4 regions of the Vibrio hippocampi genome follow, and region 4 is predicted to be linked to each of the others. Evidence: predicted binding sites of a transcription regulator. Region 4 holds the regulator's gene; each other region holds the start of a gene.

Region 1 (3,150 bases), 560 kb from region 4:
ACGAAGTAGGGGCAGTCGCTCTTTAACATCTGCCCAAGCGTCAGGATTGCCGCCTTGTTTTTTCGTTAGCCGTCTGGCATCCATCATGTGACCATAACCCACGTTATAAGACGCGAGAGCAAACCAGATCTTCTCATGCTGAGAAATCGAGTCGGGAACACGAGCGACAATGCGACGCAAATATTCAACACCACCACGCACCGATTGCTCAGGATCTAAGCGATTGGTGACGCCGACACTTTTCGCTGTTGGCAGGGTGAGCATCATCATACCTCGAACCCCGGTTGGTGATTTTGCGGTTGGATTCCAGTGCGATTCTTGATAAGCCAATGCGGCGATCAATCGCCAATCAAACTCGTTGGAGTATTGTTGGAATAGCGATGACCATTTAGGCAATTTACCATCAAGAGCGCGAATAAACGCACGGGTGTCAACATAGTCAAACACTCCAATATGACCCAAATACTTTTCTTCTAAGTTGACCAGTTCATCACTCTGTTTCAGACCGCCGAAGAACTCAATCAACAACGCATAAAGGCTTTCGTCGTCCGATTGACGAATATACCAGGAGATCGGTTGATCCTCGGTGACTTCAAAGGCAAGGGCGAGATCGGGGTAGATGCGTTGTGAAAGAGACAACTCTACCGAGTCCGCCATCGTGAAAGGCAGTTCGCCCAAGGAGACCAGTTTAAGCAGGTCGTTTACATCCGCATCGGGGTCAATTTGGTAACTTAACTCAGGGTAGGTCTGTGACCACGTTTCTAAGGTCTGCTCAAAGTGAGAATCTTGCACGATAGCCAGAGTGTCAGAAGGTTTTTCTTCCTGTTTTAGCTTCTGCTGGTTATTGACCAACTGCTCCATGTTTCTTGGACGCCATTGTCCTTTCTTATAGACAATTTGCTGACTGACGTAATAGTAAGCGGGACCGGCTCTGAATTTGTCGAGTCGTTGTGGCAGTTGGCTTAAACCTGCCGCAATCATATCAATCTCGCCTTTTTGTAGCGCCGGAAAAAGACTGGACTGGCGAAACGCGGGCTTCATTTCCAGATCAACCCCAAGCTCTTGGGCGAATCTGAGTGCTAATTCGTAATCTAATCCAGTCGGACCGTCGGGACCGATGTAATAAGAAAGCTGGTTATTCAACGTGCCGACACGCAGCACTCCTCGCTCGCGAATGGATTCCAATTCACTTTTAGGTTCGGAATCAATTTGGCAGCCAGCCAGTACGCCGCCAAGTACCACAATAGAGGTGAGTTTTAACCAAGAATCAACGAATAGCTTTAACATGAATTTCACTACATCACAGAAAGTGTGCTGTCTTTATACCAAAGCTGGGATTATTGGCAAACACAGATTGATGAAACCATGATTACTGGGCAAATTTTGAACTTTATTGGGGGAAACTGCCGTTATGATAAAAAAATGACGAAAACGTTTGCGTTTTCGGTTACGTCACAAAAAAAAATGCACTATAATACGCCCGCATCAAGGTAGGAGAAATTGGCATAAGTTCAAATTTTAACTATAAGTTACTGAATTTATTCCAATATCACCTCAAATCAATTGCATAAGAGACCTAAGCACATGAGAATTTTGCGTGGCTCCCCAGCTCTTTCTGAGTTTCGTGTTAACAAGCTACTAGAGCTTTGTCGTGAATTAAGCTTACCAGTCACTGGTATTTACGCTGAATTTACCCACTTCGCCGATCTTACCGCTGATCTAGACGCCTCTGAGCTAGAAAAGCTAGAAAAGTTGCTGACTTACGGTCCAACGATTGAAGAGCATGAGCCAAATGGCACTCTGCTTCTTGTGACGCCTCGTCCTGGCACTATCTCTCCATGGTCATCTAAATCGACTGACATCGCTCGTAACTGTGGTCTCAATAAAGTGGCTCGCTTGGAGCGTGGTACCGCTTATTATGTCGAAAGCTCTGCGGAGTTAACGGAACTGCAACTGGTCGAGTTAAAAGCTGTCTTGCATGACCGCATGATGGAAGTGGTGTTTAGCGAATTTGAAGCAGCACAAGCACTATTTCAAGTCGCAGAACCAGCACCAGTTGCCGATGTTGATCTTATGACCGGCGGTCGTAAAGCATTAGAGCAAGCCAACGTTACACTGGGTCTTGCACTGGCTGAAGATGAAATTGATTACTTGCTCGAAAGTTTTGTGACTAAGCTAGAGCGCAATCCGACAGATATCGAACTGATGATGTTTGCGCAGGCTAACTCAGAACACTGCCGCCACAAAATCTTTAATGCAGATTGGACTATCGATGGCGTCAAGCAAGAGAAGTCTCTGTTTAAGATGATTAAGAACACCTTTGAAACGACACCAGACCATGTACTGTCCGCTTATAAAGATAACGCAGCGGTTATGGAAGGCTCTCAAGTGGGTCGTTTCTTCCCAGATCCAAAAACACGTCAGTATGGCTACAACCAAGAGCAAGCGCATATTCTCATGAAGGTGGAAACCCATAACCACCCAACCGCGATTTCTCCTTGGCCGGGTGCGTCAACAGGTTCAGGCGGTGAAATCCGTGATGAAGGCGCAACCGGTATTGGTGGTAAGCCAAAAGCAGGTCTTGTTGGTTTTACCACTTCTAACTTGCGTATTCCGGGCTTCGAACAGCCTTGGGAAACGGACTTTGGTAAGCCAGGTCGTATCGTTAATGCGCTAGATATTATGCTAGAGGGTCCTTTAGGCGGTGCGGCATTCAACAACGAATTTGGTCGTCCAAACCTACTCGGTTACTTCCGTACTTATGAAGAAAAAGTGACCTCTCATGCGGGTGAAGAGATCCGTGGTTACCACAAGCCAATCATGATTGCGGGTGGTATGGGTAATATCCGTGATGAGCATGTTCAGAAGAAAGAGATCCCAGTGGGCGCAAGCCTTATTGTACTGGGTGGTCCGGCAATGAACATCGGTCTTGGTGGTGGTGCTGCGTCTTCAATGGCGTCGGGTCAATCGGCTGAAGATTTAGATTTTGCTTCGGTACAGCGTGAAAACCCTGAGATGGAACGCCGTTGCCAAGAGGTTATTGACCGCTGCTGGCAGATGGGTGAACAAAACCCTATCGCCTTTATCCACGATGTGGGCGCAGGCGGTATCTCAAACGCATTACCAGAGTTGGTCGATGACGGTGAACGT
Region 2 (3,150 bases), 1.0 Mb from region 4:
CTTTGATCTTCCATTATTTCCATATGAAAAACGAGCTTATTTAACTTCTCATCGTCATTTAACCAAAGCGGCTTAATTTCATCGAGATTAATAGTAAAATCAGGCTTATCATGATCCTGAACCGTATCTAGAAATTTTTTAATATACTCAATGTCTATTCTCATAATATCCCCTGCGCGTTGATGGCTTATGACACATAACGCCGCATTCTTACCAGAGCGCGAGCATATTTTGTTCATCAATTAACCTGTGCATTGACGAGCTTAAAATCTGACTCGCTTTTTGCATTAAAAGTAGAGAAAACAAAGCTCAGTGGTGCAAAACTTAAACAAACTGTCTATGCTTTGCTCACTTAAGTGAGTATGCTCTCACCCTGCCTTAAATGCTTGTTATAAATTTATTTTTCGAAGTTCGTTTACAATTTTAGGTATACACTCAGAATCATCGTAGTTCAAATATAAATAGTCTTGTAGCAATGGAGGCATTTCGTCATGTTCGAGATCAATATTTACGACGATGAAATTCTTTTTACTTCGCCTCATACGCTTCTGGAAAAAGTAATTTGCTTCATTCATCGTCCAACCAGATTTTCCACTAATAAAACTTTTGGAAAGAAACAGAAGCCCTACTTTGCTTTTATCTAAACCATCGTTAATTTTATCAGTTATACTATCACCTGGAGATATTTCATATCTATCAAACCAAGCTTCAACTTCTGACTTTTGGAGTTCATTAAAAAACGTATCTACTAGTGCCTTGTCAGCGCTTGAGTGTGATAAAAATACTGAGTAATTTGTCATTTCTTTTAACACCGGAGGGAAAGTTTCATCATAAATAGAACGATCAGGGTGAAGGAATATCTCATTTGTCAATGAAGGCATTTGATATTCAAGCATATCACTATCTAATAACCCCATACCATTACAACTTCTGTTACCCATAGCCTTCATTAAGTCATGGGAAAACAGATTATAAATCCTATGTTTCTCAGGGTAATTGATGTTTAACCACTCTTCAAAAATTTCAGAATTTTTTTCAAAATTAAGAAATAAGTGACAAGACAATGCGTAAATATTATTGTTTACGTAAAGCATTGCGCCGACAAGCGTATCTTTATCAAACTTATCTAAAACATCACCTACAAACTTTTTTTCCTTTGCTCTATCACCATAATCTAGAGCGATTAGATACGATTTATGTTCCATTTATGACTCCCTCAAAAAATTTATAACATTTTAAAACCATGCGAATACGAATTTATCCATTCACTATATCTAAACAATCCCTGTTAACCAACGGAACAATATGAACATAATGTTATATTGTGGTGGATTTCCTAGCAAGAAATCGTGCAAGCACGTATTCCCACCTATTCGCGGCACATTAGCACCCTGATCTTTTCAGTTAGGTTATTAATCAATACCTTAAAGGTGGTCGAGTAATAGCTACGGGGATTGGTATATCGAACGTGGGATTGCAACGAGTGGCGAACGTCTGGTAATTCATGGCGCTGTCTCTACTGTAAGCCTATATTGAGACAGGGTTCAGAAACGACAAAGGCGATGTAACTCTGAGAGTTACATCGCCTTCTAAATGAATGGCACGCCCTGAAGGATTCGAACCTTCGACCACATCCTTAGAAGGGACGTGCTCTATCCAGCTGAGCTAAGGGCGCGCTACAGGAAGAGGATTATACGAGTTGAGCGGGGTAAATCAATGGCTTTATGGCAATCAAGGGTTTAAATGCACAAAAAAAACTCAACAGATAAAGAAAGGGACAAATTTGCAGCAAGGCAAACGTTTGCTTTGTAGCTTTAGAAATGGTTTTCTGCGACAATGCACACAAAAATAACAGGCAATTAACTTTTACTACTTCGTTGCTCAAGGAAAACTATGACTGCGCAAAATATTGATGGGAAATTGATTTCTCAAACGGTCCGCTCAGAAGTGGCGGCGCGTGTTAAAGCTCGCACGGATGCTGGATTACGAGCACCAGGTTTGGCTGTCGTTCTAGTCGGGGAAGACCCTGCCTCTCAAGTTTACGTCGGCAGTAAGCGTCGAGCGTGTGAAGAAGTTGGCTTTGTTTCTAAGTCTTTTGACCTGCCTGCCAATGCTGCTCAAGAACAGTTGCTTGAGTTAGTTGACCAGCTCAATAACGACCCTGAGGTAGACGGTATTTTGGTACAGCTTCCATTACCCGCAGGTATCGATACGACCCATGTTTTAGAGCGCATTATTCCCGAGAAAGACGTTGACGGTTTCCACCCTTATAACGTCGGGCGACTGGCTCAGCGTATTCCTAAGCTCCGTTCTTGTACACCAAAAGGCATTGTCACCCTACTTGAGCGCTACAACATTCAGATGCGCGGCAAGCATGCGGTGATTGTCGGTGCTTCTAACATCGTTGGTCGTCCAATGACACTAGAGTTGCTGCTGGCGGGCTGTACGACCACAACTTGCCACCGCTTTACCAAAGATTTAGAGAGCCATGTCCGCCAAGCGGATTTGGTGGTGGTTGCTGTGGGTAAACCTCACTTCATCCCCGGTGAGTGGATCAAACCCGGTGCCGTGGTGGTCGATGTCGGTATTAACCGCTTAGAAGATGGATCACTTGTCGGCGATGTCGATTACAAAGTCGCCAAAGAGAATGCAAGTTTTATCACACCGGTTCCGGGTGGCGTCGGTCCTATGACGGTGGCGAGTCTGATCGAGAACACCATGATTGCTTGCGAGCAGTTCCATACGCCGAAAAAATAGTGCGTGTTCACCGCTTTTAACGACCATTCAAACCGCAAAAAGGCGAGATACTCTCTCGCCTTTTTCTTTATCTTGCCCGTTTTATTTTCTAACCAACGCCATCACGACTAATCCATAACGATACGGTCAGCTAAGTGACTCACCGCAAGGGCAAAGTAGTACGAACGATTCCAGCGCATCAGCACATTGTAGTTGTTATACACTAGATAACTACGACCGTTATCATCATCCGGCATGATAAGCCAAGCTTTGATGTCTTCATCTAGGGTTGGTAATGCTCTGCCGTCATAGCGAGTGATACCCAATTTAGACCACTCCGCTAAAAATTTACCTTTGCTTGCTTCACGACCCTGCAACTCTGGGGAGATACCTGCTGGTACTTTTACCTGTCTG
Region 3 (3,150 bases), on a different contig from region 4:
CAAATTGACAAGCTTGCTCTTTAAACGGTGCGGTGACATTACAACCTTTACCGCCATTGGCAAAAAAATCACTTACTGCTTGGATAAAACCATCCGCTTCAGGTTCTAACTTACCATAATGAAGTTGCTGTGCCGTTTGTCGAGCAAACAGTGTATGGATAAAAGGTGACTTACTTTGAGAAATAGGGTTGCCAAATACTACATACTGATCGAGATGGTTCATGTCCTTGATTACCGAAAAGCCAAACTGAATAGCAAAACACTATCACTTCACTTCCACTTCGCCAAGTCACCAATCTCTTGGTTTTAAGTAATCAGAGTAGAGTTTCGCCTCTGGAGAACCCGCTTTCGGTTCATAACTGTATTCCCAGCGTACTAAAGGTGGCATCGACATCAGGATAGATTCAGTGCGACCCCCACTTTGCAGCCCAAAGAGTGTTCCTCTGTCGTAGACCAGGTTGAACTCAACATAACGACCGCGGCGATAGAGTTGAAATTGGCGCTCATGTTCACCAAATGGCGTTTCGGCTCTCGCCTCTACGATGGGAGAATAAGCCGTTAAGTACCCTTTACCGACTGCTTGTATATATTCAAAACTACGCTCGAACCCCCACTCGTTGAGATCATCGAAGAATAGTCCACCGACACCTCGGGTCTCGTTACGATGAGGTAAAAAGAAATATTTATCACACCATGCTTTATGTTGGTTATATACCTCGTCACCAAAAGGCTGGCAAATCTGCTTAGCGACTTGGTGCCAATGTTGGCAGTCTTCTTCAAATGGATAGAAAGGTGTGAGGTCAAAACCACCGCCAAACCACCAGATAGGCGCTTCACCCTCTTTTTCGGCAATAAAGAAGCGCACGTTGGCGTGTGAAGTTGGAACATAGGGGTTATTGGGGTGAACGACGAGGGAGACGCCCATTGCCTCAAAACGACGACCTGCTAACTCGGGGCGATGTGCCGTGGCAGAAGCTGGCATTTTTGTGCCAAATACATGAGAAAAGTTAACACCGGCTTGCTCGAACACTCGACCACTTTTAAGCACACGACTGCGACCGCCACCACCCTGCTCTCTTTGCCATTCGTCTTGTTGAAACTCTGCCTCACCATCAAGAGTGGTGAGCTTTTGACAAATCGTATCTTGCAACGCCATCAGAAAAGCTTTGACTCGATGTTTATCTACTGTTTCCATTTGCGATCTATCCTTGGCGTAATATAGCTTGTGTTCTGGCGTCTCTAATTTCGCTGGGTTTGTCTCGTCCACCGGTTTCTCCTTTCAAGATACAGGCTAGGCGATCCCCTAATTGCTCAGTCACTTGTTGCGTGTTCATGCACGACGGCATGCCAGAAAGATTGGCACTAGTGGAAGTGACTGGCTTTCCAAACTCAAGGCATAACTCTCGAACTAGCGGGTGATCCGTGACTCGGACAGCAATGGTATCGAAAGCACCGCTTAGCCATGGAGACACTTTGTCGCTGGCTGGCATAATCCAAGTAAAGGGACCCGGCCAGGTCTGTTGAACTTGTTCTAATTGTTGATGGGTAAGTTGGCTTTCATCAATGTAGGGACGAAGTTGCTGATAGCTGTCGGCAATCAAGATCAGTCCCTTTTCTACGGGCCGCTCTTTGACCGCCAATAGTTTTTGGATTGCGTCTATATTGTCTGGGTCGCAACCCACACCAAATACACCCTCGGTCGGATAAGCAATCACTTCACCTGAGGTTAATGCGTCTACCGCCTGTTGAATATTTGCCACCAAATTACCCTTTATTAACTTTGATACATTATGTTCACATTTCTAGGCACTATGCTCAAAAGTCACATTATAATCCAGAAAAAACTATCCAACCGTTCACGCAAACGTTTTCCTAATGCAAAAATCCTCGTATAATGCGCGCAAAATAGTCCCAGTTGCACACGTTTTTAAGGAGCTTTGGATGAAAGTCGGTATTATTATGGGGTCTAAATCAGACTGGCCAACAATGAAACTTGCAGCAGAAATGCTAGACCAGTTTGGTGTTGAGTACGAAACCAAGGTTGTTTCTGCGCACCGTACACCGCAATTGCTTGCAGATTATGCGACATCAGCAAAAGAACGTGGCATCAAAGTCATTATTGCCGGGGCTGGCGGTGCGGCTCACCTACCGGGTATGGCCGCAGCATTTACTAGCGTTCCTGTTCTGGGTGTTCCCGTGCAAAGTCGTGCACTAAAAGGTATGGACTCGCTACTTTCCATCGTTCAAATGCCAAAAGGTATTGCAGTAGGTACACTGGCTATTGGTGAGGCGGGTGCCGCGAATGCGGGGATTCTCGCAGCACAAATCATCGGTGTGCATGATGATGCTGTGATGGAGAAAGTCGAAGCTTTCCGTAGCCAACAGACCGAAACTGTTCTTGCTAATCCGGATCCATCAGAGGACTAATCATGATGCATGTTTTAGTGCTAGGCGCTGGGCAGTTGGCTCGCATGATGTCGCTGGCTGGGGCGCCACTCAATATTAAGATTTCAGCATTCGATGTCCGCAGTGAAAATATTGTTCACCCTCTGACCCTCGAAGTTCTCGGTCAAGGGCTAGACAATGCAATAGAACAAGCGGACGTGATTACTGCTGAGTTTGAGCATATCCCTCATGATGTATTGGAGAGCTGTGAAAAGAGCGGCAAGTTTCTCCCGTCTACTGATGCGATAAAAGCGGGCGGCGATCGTCGTATCGAAAAGCAGTTACTTGATAACGCTGAGGTTAAAAACGCCAACTATGCGGTGATCAACTCAAAGCAAGACTTCCAAGCCGCTATTGAGTCTGTTGGCATCCCGATGGTGCTAAAAAGCGCTTTAGGCGGTTATGACGGCAAAGGTCAATGGCGACTTAAGTCTGTTGATCAAGTCGATACGATTTGGGAAGAAATGGCACAATGCATTGCCGAATCTAACAACCAAGCGATTGTTGCAGAAGAGTTTGTCCCTTTCCAAAGAGAAGTCTCTCTTGTTGGTGCCAGAAATCGTCAAGGTGATCTCGCGATCTATCCTTTAGCGGAAAACGTCCACACTAACGGTGTATTAACGCTTTCTACCGCCATTGATGAGCCAGAGCTCCAAGCACAAGCCGCTCAAATGTTTACCGCGGTAGCAGAGTCCCTTGATTATG
Region 4 (3,150 bases):
ATATTGTTTGGTTTTTTTTCACATTGTGAGTGACTGTTATTCATATTTTTTGTCTACACTATGAATAACTTGGGTATATACCCATAGAATATTTGCTGGAGAGTACCAAAGTGCAAGAAGTAAAAGCCTTTAATGAACAACGCGCAGAAATCTACTGGTGGTTATCAAGTTTATTCACCAAAGAGTTAACAGAAAGTGAACTAGAGCAATATCAATCGCCAGAGATCCGCGCTTTCTTGTCTGGGTTAGGTGAAAACGAAGCGCTAAAACAACCTATCGACAAATTGGTGGACGCACTGAACCGTCTGCAGGTTCGCCACGATGCTCAACTCGAACTATCCGCCGACTTCTGCGAGCTTTTCTTGAAAAGTGATAAACATGGCGCACTGCCATACGCTTCAATTTATCTTGATAAATCCGGTCTTCTTAATGGCGAACCCGCTTTACAAATGCAGCAATTATTAACCAAGCACAATATTGCCGTCACGAAAGATCTCAATGAACCCGCGGATCACCTCGCCATTGAATTAGATTATCTTGGCAACCTCATTATTCGCAGCAACGAACTTGAGGCTGAAAAACATCTTAACGAAGCGTTCTCAGAGCAAGCTGACTTTATTGAGCAGCACCTACTCACTTGGATCGAACAATTCAGTCAAGCGTGTGAAAAACACGATGAGTTTGGATTTTATTCAGCCTGTAGTGCTCTATTAGTCGCATTTTGCCAATTAGACCTGACTTATCTGCGTCCTTAGGAGTCAGCGTAACTTGCCGATTCTATTGGAAATTCAGTGGCACATCTCGCCACTGATATAAATTTATACAGATTTACATTGCTTGCAATGGATGCTCGACATACAATTCGCCGTTTCAGCGATTTATAGTCGCTCTGGTTAACTTTAAATAGGCATGAAACCTTGCTTATTTACCACTTTCTCTTCGTGTCCGTTTTGAAGCAGAAGGTGAGATATTAGGATATCGCGATGGCAACGATAAAAGATGTAGCTCGTCTCGCTGGCGTTTCAACGACCACCGTTTCTCACGTCATTAACAAAACTCGCTTCGTGGCAGAAACGACACAAGAAAAAGTCATGGCCGCGGTTGACGAGCTTAACTACGCACCAAGTGCCGTGGCTCGCAGTTTAAAGTGTAACACGACCAAAACCATAGGCATGTTGGTGACCCAATCAACCAACCTATTCTTTTCGGAAGTGATCGACGGTGTAGAAAGTTACTGTTATCGCCAAGGCTATACCCTAATTCTGTGTAACACAGGTGGTGTATATGAGAAGCAGCGCGATTATATTCGCATGCTGGCGGAAAAACGTGTCGATGGTATTTTGGTGATGTGCTCCGACCTCACGGAAGAGTTGTTAGAAATGCTTGATCGCCATGCCGATATACCAAAAGTTATCATGGACTGGGGCCCAGAAAGCTCACAAGCGGATAAAATCATTGATAACTCAGAAGAAGGTGGCTATCTAGCCACTAAATTCCTGATTGGTAAAGGTCATACCGATATCGCTTGTTTAAGTGGTCATCTGGAAAAAGCCGTCTGCCAAGAGCGTATTGATGGTTATAAGCGAGCCATGACCGAAGCGGGCATCGAAATGAAAGCTGACCGAATCCTTGAGGGTAATTTCGAGTGTGATACCGCAGTCATTGCAGCAAACCGAATCGCGGCGATGGAAGATCGTCCAACGGCTGTGTTCTGTTTTAATGACACAATGGCACTTGGCTTAATGAGTCGCCTTCAGCAACTTGGTGTCAAAGTCCCTGAAGATATCTCTGTGATTGGCTACGATAACATTGAACTTGCGGAATACTTCTCTCCACCGCTAACGACGGTTCACCAACCGAAGCGACGCGTGGGTAAAAACGCCTTTGAAATTTTGCTTGAGCGTATCAAAGATAAAGGTCATGACAAGCGTATTTTCGAGATGCATCCAGAAATCATTGAGCGTGATTCCGTATTGGATCTCAACAGATAACTTTCATCAGCTAGCAATGTTTGTAATAAAAGCCCGACGCGGGCTTTTACTCTCATGACAGAACTAGTCGATTCATTGCTTTCTAACCACTCTATTTTTTGAACCAACATCACACTTCACAGGTCAAGCCTCCGTTATCGAATCGCTTTTCCTTTATTCTTTAGCTTGTCACGCACAGGGCAAACCACTTGAAAAGGTGGGACGCAAAGCCTCCGGCCTAAACCCAATCAGGTAGGTAGCGGGGTTACCGATGGCAGCAGAGGAATTAACAGCAAATTCTCAAACTTTGCTAACAATTAATAACCTCTGTTTTGCTAATCTCTCGGACCTGATCTAGGTGGCGTAGTTATAGAAACCGAGAAATAAGAAACATGGATAAACCTATCTTAACAAATTCGATGAAGCTGTTTTCCGAAATCGGCGTGGTCAAATCACGCTCAATGTTCGGTGGCTTCGGAATATTTATTGACGACACGATGTTTGCACTCGTCGTCAATGATCGCATTCATATTCGTGCAGACAAATCAACGGCAACCAAATTTCAGCAACTGGCATACCATCCTTACGTTTACCAAAAACGTGGGTTTCCTGTGGTCACCAACTATTTCGCGCTACCTGACGCTTATTGGCAAACCCCAGAAAAGATCATTGAGTACGCAAAAGAAGCATTACAGGTGGCTAAGCAGGCCAAGATTGCCCAACAAAAACCAACCTCGATTCGACTTAAAGATCTTCCGAACTTGCGACTCACAACCGAACGCATGCTAAAGAAAGCGGGCATTGATTCGGTGTCTGAATTGCAACAACAAGGCTCCGTAGAAGCTTTTAAAGCTATCCAACGCACACATAAAGGCAACGTGAGTATCGAATTGCTATGGGCGCTTGAAGGCGCAATTGAGGGCAAACACTGGTCGGTGATTCCCCAAGACAAGCGTCAGCAGCTTGCTGAGTTAATTTAATTCGCGTTGGTTGGCTTGGCTGAAAGGCGAAAGACTTCGCTGAGTCATGAGAAATAGTAACGACTTTTTCAGACCCATTTAATTTACTATTGATGAAAGTTATTCGCTCATCCACCTGTCTACTAAACTATAGAGTGATATAGACAGAGGATAAAAAAGATGACGAAGCAAACTCATGACACGCCCAAGCGCTCCCCAAG

The links. Region 4 encodes PurR, which represses purine synthesis genes. Its sites were predicted from a motif close to TNANGNAAACGTTTNCNTNA; they were not measured.
Region 1: a site for PurR is predicted at 1,424-1,443, ahead of purL (phosphoribosylformylglycinamidine synthase). Genes of this name have one in related genera too.
Region 2: a site for PurR is predicted at 1,790-1,809, ahead of folD (bifunctional methylenetetrahydrofolate dehydrogenase/methenyltetrahydrofolate cyclohydrolase FolD). Genes of this name have one in related genera too.
Region 3: a site for PurR is predicted at 1,857-1,876, ahead of purE (5-(carboxyamino)imidazole ribonucleotide mutase). Genes of this name have one in related genera too.

Annotation. Positions count from the first base shown of each region.
Region 1 is NZ_CAKLCM010000002.1:113,768-116,917, forward strand. It holds gene mltF (membrane-bound lytic murein transglycosylase MltF) at 1-1,287, opposite strand, end outside; gene purL (phosphoribosylformylglycinamidine synthase) at 1,585-3,150, shown strand, end outside.
Region 2 is NZ_CAKLCM010000002.1:1,701,569-1,704,718, forward strand. It holds gene L9Q39_RS10000 (DUF2513 domain-containing protein) at 1-164, opposite strand, end outside; gene L9Q39_RS10005 (toll/interleukin-1 receptor domain-containing protein) at 390-1,205, opposite strand; tRNA gene L9Q39_RS10010 (tRNA-Arg) at 1,599-1,675, opposite strand; gene folD (bifunctional methylenetetrahydrofolate dehydrogenase/methenyltetrahydrofolate cyclohydrolase FolD) at 1,894-2,757, shown strand; gene L9Q39_RS10020 (lytic murein transglycosylase) at 2,865-3,150, opposite strand, start outside.
Region 3 is NZ_CAKLCM010000001.1:39,940-43,089, forward strand. It holds gene aroE (shikimate dehydrogenase) at 1-223, opposite strand, end outside; gene hemF (oxygen-dependent coproporphyrinogen oxidase) at 290-1,195, opposite strand; gene tsaC (L-threonylcarbamoyladenylate synthase type 1 TsaC) at 1,203-1,760, opposite strand; gene purE (5-(carboxyamino)imidazole ribonucleotide mutase) at 1,942-2,427, shown strand; gene L9Q39_RS00230 (5-(carboxyamino)imidazole ribonucleotide synthase) at 2,433-3,150, shown strand, end outside.
Region 4 is NZ_CAKLCM010000002.1:670,472-673,621, reverse strand. It holds gene torD (molecular chaperone TorD) at 111-755, shown strand; gene purR (HTH-type transcriptional repressor PurR) at 984-1,991, shown strand; cyclic di-GMP riboswitch class I at 2,160-2,243, shown strand; gene L9Q39_RS05520 (TfoX/Sxy family DNA transformation protein) at 2,363-2,950, shown strand; gene L9Q39_RS05515 (TVP38/TMEM64 family protein) at 3,110-3,150, shown strand, end outside.